4 regions of the Cellvibrio fibrivorans genome follow, and region 1 is predicted to be linked to each of the others. Evidence: predicted binding sites of a transcription regulator. Region 1 holds the regulator's gene; each other region holds the start of a gene.
What was found. Region 1 encodes PhoB, which activates phosphate uptake and scavenging genes when phosphate is short. Its sites were predicted from a motif close to TGTCATAAANNTGTAACA; they were not measured.
Positions count from the first base shown of each region.

Region 2: a site for PhoB is predicted at 2,412-2,429, ahead of olsF (bifunctional ornithine lipid synthase OlsF). Genes of this name have one in related genera too.
Region 3: a site for PhoB is predicted at 2,021-2,038, ahead of J2X05_RS05090 (inorganic phosphate transporter). Genes of this name have one in related genera too.
Region 4: a site for PhoB is predicted at 1,377-1,394, ahead of J2X05_RS11100 (choice-of-anchor I family protein). Genes of this name have one in related genera too.

Region 1 is NZ_JAVDVX010000006.1:205,802-210,020, forward strand. It holds gene phoR (phosphate regulon sensor histidine kinase PhoR) at 1-1,215, opposite strand, end outside; gene phoB (phosphate regulon transcriptional regulator PhoB) at 1,325-2,023, opposite strand; gene ubiA (4-hydroxybenzoate octaprenyltransferase) at 2,140-3,006, opposite strand; gene J2X05_RS16300 (chorismate--pyruvate lyase family protein) at 3,478-4,038, opposite strand.
Region 2 is NZ_JAVDVX010000010.1:4,554-8,772, forward strand. It holds gene serB (phosphoserine phosphatase SerB) at 1-738, opposite strand, end outside; gene J2X05_RS19995 (hypothetical protein) at 1,046-2,188, shown strand; gene olsF (bifunctional ornithine lipid synthase OlsF) at 2,500-4,219, shown strand, end outside.
Region 3 is NZ_JAVDVX010000002.1:40,646-44,864, forward strand. It holds gene J2X05_RS05075 (hypothetical protein) at 1-140, shown strand, start outside; gene J2X05_RS05080 (DUF3106 domain-containing protein) at 137-676, shown strand; gene J2X05_RS05085 (hypothetical protein) at 705-1,895, shown strand; gene J2X05_RS05090 (inorganic phosphate transporter) at 2,195-3,664, shown strand; gene J2X05_RS05095 (DJ-1/PfpI family protein) at 3,883-4,219, shown strand, end outside.
Region 4 is NZ_JAVDVX010000003.1:592,922-597,140, forward strand. It holds gene J2X05_RS11095 (methyl-accepting chemotaxis protein) at 1-998, opposite strand, end outside; gene J2X05_RS11100 (choice-of-anchor I family protein) at 1,522-4,104, shown strand.

The DNA.
Region 1 (4,219 bases):
CGCCTCATGACGCATCAGTACATGTTTGACAATCGCCAAGCCCAAACCGGTACCGCCGGTGCTGCTGTTGCGACTGGCATCGACGCGATAAAAGCGCTCGGTCAAACGCGGGATATGCATAGCTTCGATGCCCGGTCCGTTATCGCTGACCGATACATAGAAGTGTTTCTGGTCTTGCCAGAGCAGCACACTTACCTTGCCCTCATTGGGTGTGTATTTGATCGCGTTGATGACCAAATTGGAGAAGGCGCTGTGCAGCTCTTTCTCATTGCCCAATAACAACAAGGGTTTGGTGGTGTTGTTGCAGATCAGCGTCAGCTGCTGCTCTTTATCCTTGCTCAGCACTTCCGCTTCACTTTTGACGATGGTTAGCAGCTGCTCAATATTAATCGGTTTGTGGTTGTGCCCCGCTTCGGTCGTCTCCAGCTTGGACAGCACCAGCAAATCATTGATCAGCAGTGACATGCGTTTGGCTTGCTGTTGCATCTGCTGCAGGGGTTTATCCCAGCTGGGGGTGCTGTTGTTATCCGCAAGGGTCTCCACATAGCCATTGATTACAGTCAGCGGTGTGCGTAATTCGTGAGATACGTTGGCGACAAAGTCTTGCCGCATCTTTTCCAGATTGTGCAGCTGGGTCACATCGCGCACCACGATAAGCCGCTCCTGCTTGCCGAAGGGTGTGATTTGGAACTGCAGGTGTTTGGAGGGAAAGCGCGGCGAGGGTAGCTCCAGCGGTTCCTCGAAATTACCCTCTTCAAAATAGCTGACGAACTTGGGGTGGCGGATAAAGTTGATTACCGATTGCCCCTGGTCTTTAGTATGCAACGCCAGCATGCGGTGTGCTGCAGGGTTCCAGAAATCCAGATGGCCGCGCGCGTCGAGGATGATCAAGCCGTCTTTCAACGCTGAACTGATTTCCTGGATGCGGTTGATCACGGCCTGCAGGTTGTCTTTCTCGCCCCGCTGGTCGCGCTGCAACTGGTAGATATTGTCGAAAATCTGCCCCCAGATACCGCTCGCCTCGGGAGGGTGATCGGTTTCCTGACGCAACAGCCACTGGTTGAGGCGACGCATTTGCCAGAGCATCATCAAGATATAAATCGCACAGCCGATCAGCATCCAGAGCGCATAGTTATCGCTAAAGAAGCCAATCAAGCTGCAGATGGCGAGAATAATCAAAATACGCTGGAGTTCAGCGCTAAAACCTTTTAACAAGGGGGCCTCTCGATTCTAAATCCGTAGCCCTAGCCGACGAGCACTGCGCGACGCGCCGTAAATACATCCCTGTAGGCTCGTCTGCTAGGACTACTCACGAATAGTGTTATCAGGCTTCAATACGGGTAGAAAAACGATAGCCTGTACCGCGCACTGTCTGGATCAAATCTTCGTGGCCGTCGATAGTCAGCGCTTTGCGCAAGCGGCGGATATGCACATCCACCGTGCGCTCCTCCACATACACATTGCCGCCCCAGACGTGATCCAGCAACTGGCTGCGAGTATAAGCCCTTTCCTGATGGGTGAGAAAAAACTCCAGCAGGCGATATTCGGTCGGGCCCATATCCACTGACTGGTCATTGATGGTCACGCGGTGGCTGGCCGGGTCGAGACACAGGCCTTGCACCGTGATAGGGGCAGAGTTGATTTGCGGGTCAGCGCGGCGCAATACCGCTTTCAAACGCGCCACTAGTTCGCGTGGCGAGAAGGGTTTCGTGATGTAATCATCAGCGCCCACTTCCAGCCCCTGGATTTTGTTGTCTTCCTCACCTTTGGCGGTGAGCATGATGATGGGCGTGTTAGCAGTCACTTCATCGCGCTTCAAGCGGCGCGCGAGTTCGATGCCGCTGGTCCCTGGCATCATCCAATCGAGCAGGATCAGGTCGGGTTTTTCATCGATAATGATGCTGTGCGCATCCTGTGCGTTGCTCGCTTCCATGACTTGATACTCAGCCATTTCCAGCGCCACCCGCAGCATATCGCGAATTGCGGATTCATCGTCAACGATCAGTATTTTGCGACCAGTCATAAGTGTTCTGCCTGAAAAAACCACGGTGTGCCTCACAGGTTTGTGAAGCTATTGTTGCAGCTTATTAAATAAGTTCAGTGTTACACATTTATGACAGGTTGCAGGATATTTGGCTCCTAGCGAAAACTATAGTCCATAATAATCCCGGCAAAGACTGCTACACCCACCCAGTTATTATTGAGGAACGCTTTAAAGCAGGCTTCGCGCACGCGAAAGCGGATCAGCCACTGTTGGTAGATAAATAAACCGGCCGCTACCGCCAGACCGAGATAGTAAAAGCTGCCGAGCTCAAAGCGGTTGCCGACCAGCACCAGCGAATAGAGCGCCATGATTTGCAATACGCCGGTCATCAAGCGGTCTTGCTCGCCAAAAAGGATGGCGGTGGATTTGACGCCGATTTTCAGGTCGTCATCGCGGTCTACCATGGCGTAAAAAGTGTCGTAGGCGACGGTCCAAAGTACGACCGACAAGTAAATCAGCCACATTCCCTGATGCAATTCCCCTGCCTCTGCCGCATAGGCCATGGGTATGCCCCAAGCAAAGGCGGCACCCAGTACCACTTGCGGTAAATGGGTATGGCGCTTCATAAATGGGTAGCAGAAGGCGAGGATGAGGCCGCCGACCGACAACTTAATGGTTAGCGGGTCGGTAAACAGCACCAGCGCAAAGGCTATCAGGCAGAGTGTGATAAACAACCCAATCGCCTCACGGCTGGATACCGCACCCGTAGCCAGTGGCCGATCTTTAGTGCGCAGCACCTTGCCGTCGATCTTGCGGTCAGCGAAGTCGTTGATGACGCAGCCGGCGGCGCGCATCACTATCACCCCCAACACAAAAATCACCAGATTTTTAATGCTGGGCACGCCTTTGGCGGCGATCCATAAACTCCATAGTGTGGGCCAGAGCAACAGCAGTGTGCCAATCGGGCGATCCATGCGCGTCAAGCGCCAGTAACTGCCTGCTTTGTGCTTGAGTTGGGCGATAAAGCCAGCCTTTCCGCTATTTTTCGCTGCACGTTTGAGGATTTTTGCAGCATGGACATTCGCCCAGTCCGTGGCTGGTGTTGTTGGCTGATCACCAGTGTCAGGTGATGTAGGGCCAACAGGATCTACTGACGGTGCGATCAGTGCTGGATCCGGGACGGTAACTTTGGGTTTGCGCACCGCAGGTTTGGTGGTTGCTGCACTGGTTGCTTTTTTGAGCGTTATTTTGGCCGCGACTGGTTTGCCTTGAGCGGGTTTAGTCACTGTAGCTGCGGGTGCCTTAGCTGCTGCTTCGCTGGCAGCAGGTTTGGCGGCTTTCTTTGTCGCCGGTTTTGCCGCTGTTTTAGGTTTGGTGCTGGTGCCGCCGGCATCTGTCGGTGCAACCTTTTTCGTCGCCGGTTTTTTGGGCGCAGCAGCGGGTGGTTTTACATCGTCGGGATTTGTCATAGCCAAAACGCCGTTTTATTAAGGTTATCGGGGCAGGTGCAGCGTGAGCTGGGCGGCAAAGGCCGGTAAAAATACTTCGCTCACCAGCAGCGGCTTCTGCTGCAAGTAAAACATCGAGCGACGCCCCCAGAGTAATTGGTCGCCAACCAAATCGCCGGGGACATAGGCATGATCGCGGCTAATCCGCGCCACTGCAATGGCACTGCGTGTTAACTGTGGCTGACTGAACAAAAACGCGCCCAGCGGGCGCGTGCCCTGCTTGCGCAAATGGCGCAACCGGCCGGTCAGGCTGGCGAGTGGCAAGATACTGCGCGCAAATACCCAGGGTTCACCATTGCCGCACAGGATCACCTCACGGATCAGCGCCAGTGCCGGCCGTTTCATCCCCAGCGCATGACATTCATTCAGACACGGTAGCCCGATAATCTGCCGCACCAGTTGCACCTTGAATTGACCGCTGCTTTGGGCGATCAGGCGAGCAGTCAGGGAGCCGCTATCCGTAAGCCAATCTTGCATGGCCAGGCTTGGGCGTTGGCATTTGGCGATGCGCGCTAATGGCTGCCACGACGGTGAAGACTGGGGCAAAACCTGACTCCTTTATCGATGCGAAAAAACAGGGCGAAGGGGATGAATGGGGCGGCAGTTTATCAGCTTGCGTTCTACCGGGTACGGCATTGTGTATGGGAACCCTATGCGGAAAAAGCCAGCGCAAGTCTGCCGCAAACAAGTTATTGCAGGTAAACTCCCCCTGACTTATCGCTAAAAA
Region 2 (4,219 bases), on a different contig from region 1:
GCGCTGTGCAAAACTTTGCTTGAAGTCGAGTTCACCGCGCATGGCTGCTTCAGTAATTTCAGATACCAGATGACCTACACCTGCGGCTTTGGCGAGCTCATCAATGACTTCTGCTTCGATTAATGTCGAATCCATATCGAAACACACCAGGCGGCGGTTGCGGCGATAAACCGTATCGCGCTGGAAGGCGACATCGATATTCAAACGTGCTGAGAGCTCCATAAAATCCGCGCGCAATGCCATTAAATCTGCAGGCATTCCACGCACCGAAAACTCCACACAGGCACTGCTTTTTTGCTCTTCACCTGCATCCAGATCCGCAAGCGGGACACGACCGGACAAGCGGTTGATGCTGTCGATATTCAATCCATGTCTGGAAGTAACGGCGGTTAATTCAGCAATCATCGCAGCATCAATTTGGCGTGCAAGCAAGGTGACTATGTGACGGGTTTTGCCCTGTTGCTCGGCCCAATGCTCGTAGCTTTCAGCGGTGATGGTCTGGAAGCGCACCTGTATACCAAGTGGCTGGGTAGCTTGTTGGATCTGGTCAAGCAGTTGCGCACGCACGCTAGCAGCAATACGCAGCTCGACCAGAATGCCCAGCGCGAGGGTGTCGTGGATAACGGCTTGGCCTATATCCAGTACACGTGCACCACACAGGGCAAGGACATTGGTAATAGCGCGGGTGATGCCGGGCTGATCCTGCCCCGATGCATTAATCAATAAAAGTTCGTTCACAGTGCCTCTCTATAAGGGGTAACAAACATACGTATTGGCCCGGTGCGTGCTAACTTTTACTACCGGTCACCGCCGCATGTACTTGGGGGCGATTGCGCAAAGCGCGCATTCTAGCGGAATTCATGGCCGCTCACAGCAGCTTCCAGATACGAACTGTGCCTTAGCACGCATCGATAACTTAGGCTAGAATGCGATTCCACACGACATATTGCTGCCATTGCGGCGAGCATGTGTCTGACCACCGACCCCGGCAGGAACTGGGGTTGAATCATGAACGCAACATGACGAGCACGGACTTAACAACAAAATGGCATTGATCAATACCTACCGCACCTACCCACAGCTCAGCCTTTGCAGCCTGCTTCTGATCGCACTCGGTGCCTTTGGTGCCTGGGCCTATATTCACAACAGCGAACAAAACCAGCGCGAGCAGATCAGTCACTATGGCCAGGTACTCGCCAACAGCGCAGCACGGCAAGCTGTAAATGCGACCCTGCAACAGGACTTGGTAAGCCTGCAGGCGATCCTCCTCGAAGTCGGCCAATATCCCAATGTAGTAGGTGCGACCATCCACAATGTGGAAAACCAGCTGCTGGTGCAAAGCGGTTTTAAACCCAACCAGGAAATTAAAGGGCGTCGCTACAATTTTTCAGCGCCCATCGCATTGCACAATAATGTCGCGGGTTATTTGGAAGTGACGCTGGATATGCCGGTTCACACCGAGCGCGACTATCGCTTTTTTATGCTGTGGATGGCGGCGGTATTTTTCTCGCTGCTGGTGATCTGGTGGTCGATCCAGCGCCAGTGGTGGTCGCAATTAAAAGATAAGCTACCAACCGCGAGTGAGATAGTCACTGCGGTAGTGGAGAAAATGCCTACGATAAACGAAGCGCCCGAACCCGAACCGGAATTACCAAAGCAAGTATCGGTGCGGTTGAGTTTGGACATTGTGAATATGGGCAAGCTTTACCAACAATTGAACAGCGAAAGTTTTGCCACTGTATTGCGCCGTTTTGAAAAACAATTGCAGGGCGTGTTGAATTTATACAGCGGCCAGCGCCAGATGTTATCGGGCGAAACACTCATTATCGATTTCACCGGCGAGGCCTTTTACGAGTGCAGTTTTCGCGCGGTGTGTGCGGCGCAATTACTCAATAGCCTCGCTGCCAAGAGCGTCAGCCCACGCTTGCATTTGGCCGCTGCGGTACATGAATTATCGGCACCGGTGAGCTCCAATAAATCGCTGCTGAAAGATTTTGTGGTGCAACACAACAATCATTTGAAACCGGACAAAGGCGAAGTCTTAATTAGCCAGCGTTTGATCGATAGTGATCTACAGGAGCATCTGGAAATTGTGAGCGACAGCGGCAAGCTTATTGGTTTGAAGGCGCCCTATGCTGCGCTGCTGGCGAAACAGGAAGAGCAGTTGGTTGGTGCGACGGCTTCTTAATAATTCGTGTTGCGGATTGCGGTGTCCTGTGCGAGACGCGCCGTAAATACATCCCTGTAGGCTCGACTGCTGCCGCTAGCGGACCTGCCAACAGGTAAACCTGTTGTCGTTCAGCTACGCGCAAAGCACGCTTTGCAAATGCTTGCTTCACCCATGCAGCAGACGGTCTCGCACAAGACACCGCAATCCACCTGCAAGATCTTCGCAATATTTCGAACATCAGTGTCACACACCTGCAACAATTCCATCACATAACCGTCACCCATTAGTCATAGCCTTGCAGTATCGCCCATCGCAAGGTTGTGACTGCCATGCTCAATATCGAACAATCCATTACTAATAAATTCCCCGGTTTTAACCAGCAAGCGCCGATTGTGCGCAACTCCACGCTCAGCATTCTGCGCAAGCTCACCCACGAGCGCGAGATCAATGCGTTTTTGCGCGAGCATGAAGGCAACCGCGGGATTGATTTTATCGACCGGATTTTTGAATATTTTAATTTCAGTTACAGCATCTCCCAGCGCGAGCGCAACAATATTCCCTCTCAAGGGCGGGTGATTATTATCGCCAACCACCCCATTGGCTCACTCGATGGTTTAGCACTGCTGCGGTTGGTAAGCGAAGTGCGCAAAGATGTAAAAATCATCGCTAACGATATGTTGATGGCCTTTGAACCGCTGCACGATTTACTCCTGCCGCTCGACAATATGACCCGCGCCGCTTACAAGCAGAGCTACAAAAATATCCTGCAAGCACTCAATAACGACGAGGCGATTATTATTTTCCCGGCGGGCGAAGTATCCCGCGCAAGCCCTACCGGAATTAAAGATGGAAAATGGCAGGCCGGCTTTTTACACTTTGCACGCAAAACCAATGCGCCACTGCTGCCGATATTTGTCTCCGCCAAAAATTCCATGCTGTTTTACAGCGCTTCCATGATTTTCAAACCGCTGGCGACTGCCCTGCTCGCCCACGAAATGTTTAACAAGCGCTCGGCAGAAATTAAATTCCGCGTGGGCGAGATGATTCCACATCACGCATTGGAATCTGATCAGCTGGCTGATAAAGCACTGATTAAACGCCTAAAAAAACATGTATATAAAATCGGCAAGGGCAACTCATCCAAAAAAAATAACGTTCCGGTTTTTGTAACGGAAAAAACCATCGCCCACCCTGAAGATCGCTCTGCGCTGAAAAAAGAATTTAAAAATGCGCAACTGATTGGCAGTACGCGCGACAATCACAAAATATTTTTATGCGATTACAACCAACATCCGGTAGTGCTGCGCGAAATTGGCCGCCTGCGTGAACAGACATTTCGCATGGTTGGCGAAGGCACCGGCAGCCGCCGCGATTTGGATAAATACGATCACTACTATCGCCATTTAGTCTTGTGGGACGAAGAAAAACTCTGCATCGCTGGCGCCTATCGTTTGGGTGAAGCACACAAGCTGATGAAGAAAAAAGGCGCAAATTCACTCTACACCGCTGAGCTATTTGATTTCCATTCATCACTTACACCTTACCTTGAACAAGGTTTGGAATTAGGCCGCAGTTTTGTGCACCCGGATTATTGGGGCAAAGCCAGCCTGGATTATTTATGGCAAGGCCTCGGTGCTTATTTGTCGCATCACCCGCAAGTGCGATTTGTGTTTGGCCCAGTGAGTATGAGCGCGCATTATCCAAAAGCCCTGCGCGATTTATTGGTGTTTTATTACGAGCGCTACTACTCAGTCAAAAATGCGAATGATGAAAACCTTGCAGAAGGCAATCATCCGCATGAAATCGATGAAGACGTGTTAATCGATTTACAACACCGCTTTGCCAAACTCGATAGCGAACAAGGTTTTGAACTATTACAGGAAGAATTCAAGAAACACGACTGCAAAATCCCCGTGCTATTTAAACAATATGCAAGCCTGTATGAAGAAGGCGGCTACCATTTGCTCGCCTTTAGTGTGGACTCGGAATTTGGCAATTGTGTGGATGGTTTATTTATGGGCGATTTGACCTGTATGAAAGAAGCAAAAC
Region 3 (4,219 bases), on a different contig from region 1:
AAATGCTGATGACCGTTAGCGAGATTACCGAAACCGAAATGGAAAAAATATCTGCCAAAGCAATATCGGTTGACGGTGTGAGTGCAAATAAATTACGTGACGAAAAAGCAGCAGTTCAAGCTGATGAGGTGCAACCATGAGTAACATCAAAAGTGATTTTTTGATAAAAAAATCAGTAGTGATTCTGTTGTTAGGTTGGCTTGCCACTATGCCATCGATTGGTGTTGCCAAGGATAAACTCTGGTCAGATTTAACCAGTGAACAGCAGGTGCTATTGTTAAATGTGAAAGACCAATGGCCTGAGCTCAGCCCCGAGCTGCGTGAAAAATTAGTCACGCAGGCAGAGAAATTTAAACACATGACGCCGGCGGAACAGGCTGTATTGAGAGAGCGGTTTAATCGGTGGCAAAATCTGTCACCTGAGAGAAAAGCGCAATTGCGCGCGCGTTATCGCGAATATCAAGCGCTGCCTGCGGCAGAAAAAGCCAAACTGAAACAGCGTGTTGAGTGGTTTAATAATCTGCCGGAAGCGCAGCGCACCGCCATGCGCGAACGCTGGCAATCACTATCGCCTGAGCAGCGTGAAAAATTGCGCGACCGCTTCCGCAATATGACACCAGAGCAACGCGCCAAAGCCCGTGAACGTTTTATGCGTCGCCAGCAAAATGAAGAGTAAATAGCAGACTGTAAGATGAGGAATTTTTATGCGTGTTGCTAATTTTATTGCGGTGCTAATCAGTTCGGCACTAATTGCGTGTGGAGGCGGATCTGGTGGCGGTGCGCCCGGAGCAAGCAGCGCGTCACTTATTTCCAATCCATCCTCAGTTAATCATTCATCCTCAGCCAATAATTTTTCATCGCTCGCCACTAGTTCAGTTTCAATAATGACTCTGGAGCAGCGAGTTACCGCAGTGAATACAACAGTTGCTGATAATTCTATCTGTAAGAGTATCGATATATTTTATTGGCAAATCGGCGATAAAACTGGTGCCCTTGCAGCGGGGTGGGGTGGACGCAACGCACCGCAAAATCCTCAAGCAGAGACGGCGGAAGGCATTGGCCCCAATGTTCCCATGGGGGTTGCTTCTGCATCTAAATGGGTATTCGGTGCATATGCAATGCAGCGCGACGGTTATGCAGTATTGAGTGGGGGTAGTATCGATATTGGTGGGCGCAGCATCGCGCGCAGACAGTTTTTAAATTTCACCAGTGGCTATGATCAGGAAGAAACACCGCTGTGCTTGAAGCATACAGTCGCTGACTGTTTTACTGGCTCCATTGCCAACTACAATCCCGCGAGTGCCAATAAGTTTTCCTATAACGGCGGCCATATGCAGGCGTACGCCGTCAACCTTGGTTTAGGTGAATATCGCGATGACGACGGCTTGCTCAACGGCATTTTTCTTGCCGATGAAATTCGTCGCATTACCAATCGTTTTTCCACGCTCACCTATGATTTCCCTTCGTTGGCGGGCGGGGCAAATATGTCGCCCAACACCTATGCAGAATTTTTGCGCGCGATGCTCAATCAGGATCTTGAGTTAGGTCGATATCTGGGGGCTGATCCTGTCTGTGCCTGGGTTGATCCGGCAATTACCAATAAAACCTGCGATGCCATAGCGACCCCTATCAGCGGTAGCAGCGGCGACATCAATTACAGCGCTGAGCATTGGCATTACTCCTACGGTCACTGGGTGGAGGATGATCCTGTCGTAGGTGATGGCGCCTTCAGCAGCCCAGGTGCCTTTGGTTTTTATCCCTGGATCAGCGCCGATAAATCCCTTTATGGCATAGTGGCCCGTAAAGAGACAGTAATCGGACGTCCGGCGTTGGAATCGGTCGGCTGCGGTCGGTTGATACGCAGGGCATGGGGCAGCGGAATCGCACAGATGTGAGCTGGCTGTGGCGGCCAAATAAGGTGTTTTCTCACTTGCCATCTGAAACTGGAAGAAATAGTTCAGTTATCCCCCTGGATGCAGATTTCCCCCTGGCTTGTCTAGCTGTCGCTCGCCACTCTCTTTGAAATATAATTGTCACATAGGGCGCCCCCTCGGGGGCGCTTCTATTTTGTGTATCCCATGCGAGTTATCCAGGCTGATGTAAGGCTGTAAGCCGTTGCTGGAAATTTCGCTCTGTGCAATGACAAGGACGATGCTGTTGCATTTACTTTTCTAGTCAATCAAGTGGATTACCTATGATCGATATGTTCACTGGACTCAGTTTTGCGATGGGTCTTAGCTTGTTTTTTGCTGTTCTTTTTGTGTTGGCCTACGAGTTCATCAATGGCTTTCACGATACCGCCAACGCAGTTGCCACAGTTATCTATACCAAAGCCATGTCGCCCCATATGGCGGTTGTCGCCTCAGGTATCTTCAATTTCCTTGGTGTGATACTGGGTGGCTTGGGGGTTGCCTATGCGATTGTGCATTTATTGCCGGTCGATATGCTGCTCAATATCACCTCAGTGCACGGTATGGTGCTGGTCTTCTCGCTCTTGACGGCAGCGATCGTATGGAACCTCGGCACTTGGTATTTCGGTATTCCGGCATCCAGCTCGCACACCTTGATCGGCTCGCTCTTGGGTGTATGTCTTGCCAATGCGTTGATTACCGATATCCCGATTAGCGAAGGTGTGAATGTCAAAAAAGCTATCGATATCATGTTGTCGCTATTGATTTCACCACTGGTGGGTTTTGGCGTGGCGGCACTGGTATTGCTTCTGCTGAAGAAAATATTTACCGGCCCCAAAATCCATAAAACTCCGCAAGAGCGCGAGCAGATTGACGGTAAAAAACACCCTCCATTTTGGACGCGCGTAACCCTGGTTGCCTCGGCGATGGGCGTGAGTTTTGTGCATGGCTCCAACGACGGACAAAAAGGTATCGGCCTGATCATGTTGGTATTAATAGGCCTGACCCCGGCGCAATTTGTGTTGAATCTGGATAGCAGTACCTATCAAATTGAACGCACGCGCGATGCCGCAACCCACCTGCGTAATTTTTATAATGCCAATGAAAACAATTTGAATGGGTTGGTCGATTTCACCAAAAAAGAAGGTGAAGTGGTTGCTGACAGTTTCAAATGTAACGGCAAAGAATCGCTGGTAGTGATCAACACACTGGAGAGTCAATTAAAAGGTGTAAATCATTATTCTGATTTGAATTTAGAACAGCGCCGCAGTGTGCGTCGTTTATTGCTCTGTATTGATGACACCGCGAAAAAAGTGTCCAAGCTGGATACGATTTCCGACAAGAAAAAAGGCGACCTGAAAAACCTGCGCAAAGATCTGACTGCGACAACTGAATATGCACCTATGTGGGTAATTATCACTGTTGCCTTGGCCTTGGGTCTTGGCACTATGATGGGTTGGAAGCGCATTGTGTACACCGTCGGTGAAAAAATTGGTAAAAGTGGTATGACCTATTCACAGGGAATGTCAGCGCAAATTACCGCTGCGACAGCAATTGGGGTCGCAAGTGTGACGGGCATGCCGGTATCTACCACGCATGTACTTTCATCGGCAGTGGCCGGCACTATGGTTGCCAATCGCACAGGTTTGCAATTTTCAACCGTACGCACAATTCTGCTGGCATGGCTGTTCACTTTACCTGCTACCATTTTGTTGTCGGGCGGATTGTTCTACATAGGTACGCTGTTTATTTAATTGTATTGCGCTATTGCAAGACGCTTCTGCTTTAACGCTTGCTCCCGCACAATGCGGGAGCGGGTTTCTCGCATTTTCCCTCCCCTTACTTATTGTTCTGCTAAAACAGTGACCAGATGGTGATTGTTTAACCCGTTATGGTACATTCAGCATTGCGCAAACTGCGTAGTTCTTGCGGCGCACTCTTAATGCCTTGGTTTTTAAAAGAGGATTTTGCAATGAACTATAACGTCGGCATTTTTTTATTCCCGGAAATTGAAGTGCTGGACTTTGCTGGCCCTTACGAAGTGTTTACCACTGCAACCCGTGTTGCCGCGCGAGAAAACATTGTGGATCCCCCCGTTTTCAACGTGTATGCCATTGCAGAAAAACCTGACCCTGTGCGTGCAAGGGCAGGGCTCAAGTTTGTTCCTGATTTTCACTTCAATTCACACCCATCACTGGATTTGCTCATTATTCCCGGCGGTGTAGTTACCGCAGAGCTGGAAAAGCCTCAGGTACATGACTGGATCAATCGCGCTGCAAGTTGCACCCAGGTCACTGCTTCTGTATGCA
Region 4 (4,219 bases), on a different contig from region 1:
CGATAAACTTCTTCCAAATCCGCCTCGCACATCATGCCCCAGGTATCTGGCGAGCCCTGCAATGAAAAGGTTACACCTTTTCCCACCACTGGAATATGGCGATAGTCGGAGTAGCCGGGGTAGGTGACAAATAAATTGCTACTTTTGCGAATCGTTTCGCGTACACCCGGATGTAATTCATTAGTGGCCGGGTCAGTAAAGCGGATTTCAAATTCTGTGTGCTGCTGGATTTTTACGACACCCCATGCGGTATGCACACCTGATTTTAAATTTTCGCCATGTGAAAATGTATTGTCTTCAAAGCGCGAGCGGGAGAGAGCGGTACCGCTTTTAATTGCCGGATCAAAAACTGCTTTCACCATAAATAAATAATTATCGCCAGATTCAGTAAAAATGTGGCCTGCTTCCCGTTGGATTAAATCGCCTAACACATCATTGGGGAAGCGTGCACACAAGCAACCTTTATTGCCATTGTTGAATTCGACTGGTAGGTAAAACATCAATGTCACTTGATCGTGAAAGGCAGAGCTGCGCTTTCCGATATGCAGTGTTTCCGTATCGATATAAGGGCCATGCAGAAATGGATTTTCCAATCCTGTTTTTACCGCGCGCGGATTTAAATCGAGAACACCAAGCCGGCGATTGTAGGTTGTGGCAGTCACCATACCCTGTTGGTCGATAATAAATAATTCCGTGCAGTCTCCCATGACTTGCCATGCTTTACGCAGAATATTGTCGTAGCTGTCGTCGAGAAATTGTAATTGGCTACGACAGGATTCCAATTGCGTCCACTGCCGTTTTACCCACTGCTGCAATAGTTTTATGCGAGTACTGGCGATGCTTTCAAATGCTTGTTCCATCACTGCATAGCGGTTGCGGTTTAACCAGCAAGACCAGCCCATGGAAACCTTGCCTGTTTTTCCATACCAGTTAAGCCAGCCTCGCTCCGCGGGCGACAAATGCATAAGGTCGCTGTGTAAATAATGGTGTTGTTGCATAGGTCTTCTTCACCTGTTTCTAAAGAGTCGTAATAGTTTTAGTGGGGTAAGACTATTTTTTTAAGTTGTAATGGACGCCATGCAGAATGTACGCCAGTTCATGAAGTGGAATATAGAGGGCGGTGGTGGCGAAAAAACAGGCAGGTTTTGGTTCTGTTTTGGGGCAGGTGCCTGATTATTTTGGTGCGAATGAAATTGCTTTGCACCAATATGGTTCTGTGTTTGTTTTTTGTCCGAAAAAATAAGCCACCAACATTGCCGTTATTACTTATTCCAGCGGTATCGATTTTGCGCTGGCCTAATATCGTTAATCGTACTGAGATGGTTTTCGATAGGGTTACTCGTTGCAGCCCCATGAGAGAAAGTGGGGAGGTGTGATGTCATCAATCTGTCATAAATTTGTTGCGAACCCGTCATAAACGCTGATTAGTCTTGTCGCCGAAAATATCCATTTAATCGCTATCCACCTGCGAAGTCTTGCGCAGGTTCCGGATCTATTTATTTTTCAGCAACAGGAATAACTATGAAGCTTATTCAACAGTTTCCGCAGTTGGCAGCATTGGCTGCCGTATCCCTTACCTTGGTTGCCTGTGGTGGTGACGACAATAAATCTTCCAGCAGCGCTTCATCGTCCAGCCAACTTTCATCATCAGTTTCCAGTGTTGCTTCTAGTCTGGTATCGAGTGTTGCCTCAAGCACTGCGTCTAGTGTTGCTGCATCCGTCGCTCCAACACCTGCACCGCAAATTGTGTTAAACGAAATGCGTTCTGACGGCGGTGGTTATGACTACATCGAACTCTACAACGCCGCAAATGCGGATTACACCTTTACAGCTAATGAGTGGGCTGTGAATGATATTAAAGGTTTTGCTGAAGATAAGGTTCCCGGTATTGTGATTCCAGCGGGCACTGTTATTTCTGCCAAAGGATTTTTATTGGTTGCGGTAGACCAAAGCGCCGTACCTTTTGGTGCGCCTGCATCTACCTTGATCGGTGGTGCTGCGAATTTTGGTTTGGGTAAAGGCGATACTGCGGTATTAGTTTACAAAAATGAAATTCTCGACCAGAAAAAATGGGATGACGGCACGCACATTAATTCGTTTGGCCGTTTGCCCGATGGTGCTGCATGGCATGTGCAAACCGAAGCACTGGAAGCAACACCCGGTGCAAGCAATAAATTGCCCGCTGTGGTCGCACCTGCTGGCCCTACGGATATTGTGATCAACGAAATCGTGTCCAGTGGCCGCCCGGATATTAATTTTGATTACATTGAAATTTATAACAAAGGTGAGCAGCCCTATACCTTTGCTGCAGGCGAATGGACATTAACGGATACCGGAAATAAACCTATGCCAATTCCTGCCGGCACAGAGATCCCGGCGAAAGGCCATATTATTTTACTGACGGATTTGGCCGTTGGTGCAAACTTGCCCGCTAATGCTCCAGCAGGTGCGATTCTGAACGGCGGTACTGAAACCTTTGGTATCGGCAAAAAAGAAACGATTACCCTGTTTTACAAGGGTGAGCAGCGCGATCAAATCAGTTACGGCGATTTCCATGTCAATTCCTTCGGCCGTCTGCCCGATGGTGGCAACTGGATTGATTTGGCCGATGCCAGTAAGCCGCAATTGTATGCATCACCTGCGCTGAAAAATTTTGCAACTCCCGCGTTGAATTTAACCGTGACTACGTTGAATTTCTCTTCCTACAACAATCAGGAAACAACATTAGAAGCAGGCGGTTTCCGCGTATTTGGTTTGAATGCGGATTTAGCCAAAGATGTTGAACCGGAATACATTGCTGTAGCTGCCGATTCAAAAACTGCTTGGGTAAGCTTGCAGGAAAATAATGGTCTTGCGCGTATTAATCTCAATGGTACACCGGCAATTACCAATATATTTCCGCTGGGGTTTAAAGATTACGGCGCGACCGGCAATGAAATCGACCCGAGCGATAAAGACAGCAAAATTGCTTTTTCCGAGTATCCAAAAGTAGTTGGTATGTATCAGCCCGATGGTATAGCGACTTTTAATGAAGGCGGAATGGATTATGTGATTACCGCGAACGAAGGCGATGTGCGCGATTACTACACCAATTTTGTTGAAGGTGTAAAAGTCTCTGGCCTGACATTGGATGAATCAGATTTCCCAAATGCTGTTGAATTGAAAAAAGATGCGCAATTAGGCCGTTTGGTTGTTACGCAATTTGCTAAGTCATCAACTGCCGAAACACTCTACAGCGACTTGCTGAGTTTTGGCGCGCGTTCATTTAGTATCTGGAATGGCACTACCGGTGCGCAAGTGTTTGACAGTGGCAAAGATCTGGAAGTGCAGGCAAATACTGCTAATGCTTATCCGGATGACCGCAGTGATGCCAAAGGCGTTGAACCGGAAAATCTGACGATTGGTATTATCGGCTCCAAACGTTTTGTGTTTGTTGGCCTTGAACGCGCCGATGCAGTTGCGGTTTACGATATTACCGACATGAGTAATATCACCTTCAAACAATTCCTCAAAACTACCGGTGATGATGCACCCGAAGGCATTCTGTTTGTAAGTGCAACTGATAGCCCTAGTGGCAATCCATTGTTAGTGGTATCCAATGAAGACAGCGGCAACGTCACTGTTTACCAAAGTGATGCTAACGGTGTATTCAGTTTTGCATCGCGCCTGGTATTGGAAGGCGGCGCAGCAGCAGCGGAGATTAGCGCCTATGATCCAACCACCAAACGTTTGTTTGTATTGAATAACGGCACCCTGTTGAAGAATTCGCGCATCGAAGTATTGAATCTTGCTGACCCAACTAAATTGTCATTGCTGACCACCATTGACCTCAGCCCTTACGCTGGCGGTATTAACAGTGTTGCCGTCAAGAATGGAAAATTGGCGGGTGCGTTACAAGGTGTTGATAAAACCCAGCAGGGCACGGTGGTGGTGTTTGATACATCAACCTATGCATTGTTAGGTATCGCCAAAGTAGGTGCCTTGCCAGATATGCTGACCTTCTCACCGGATGGGAAATTTATCCTGACCGCCGATGAAGGCGAAGCGAAAGACGATTACTCCTATGATCCGGTAGGTTCTGTTTCGATTATCGCGTTACCGTAGTTGCATTAAATCAAGCCCCTCTATAAACAGGGGCTTGATTAGTAATACGGATTTTAAGAAGGCTGTGCCCGGTGTTAAACCGGCACAGCCTTTTTTATTTCATTATTTATCATTA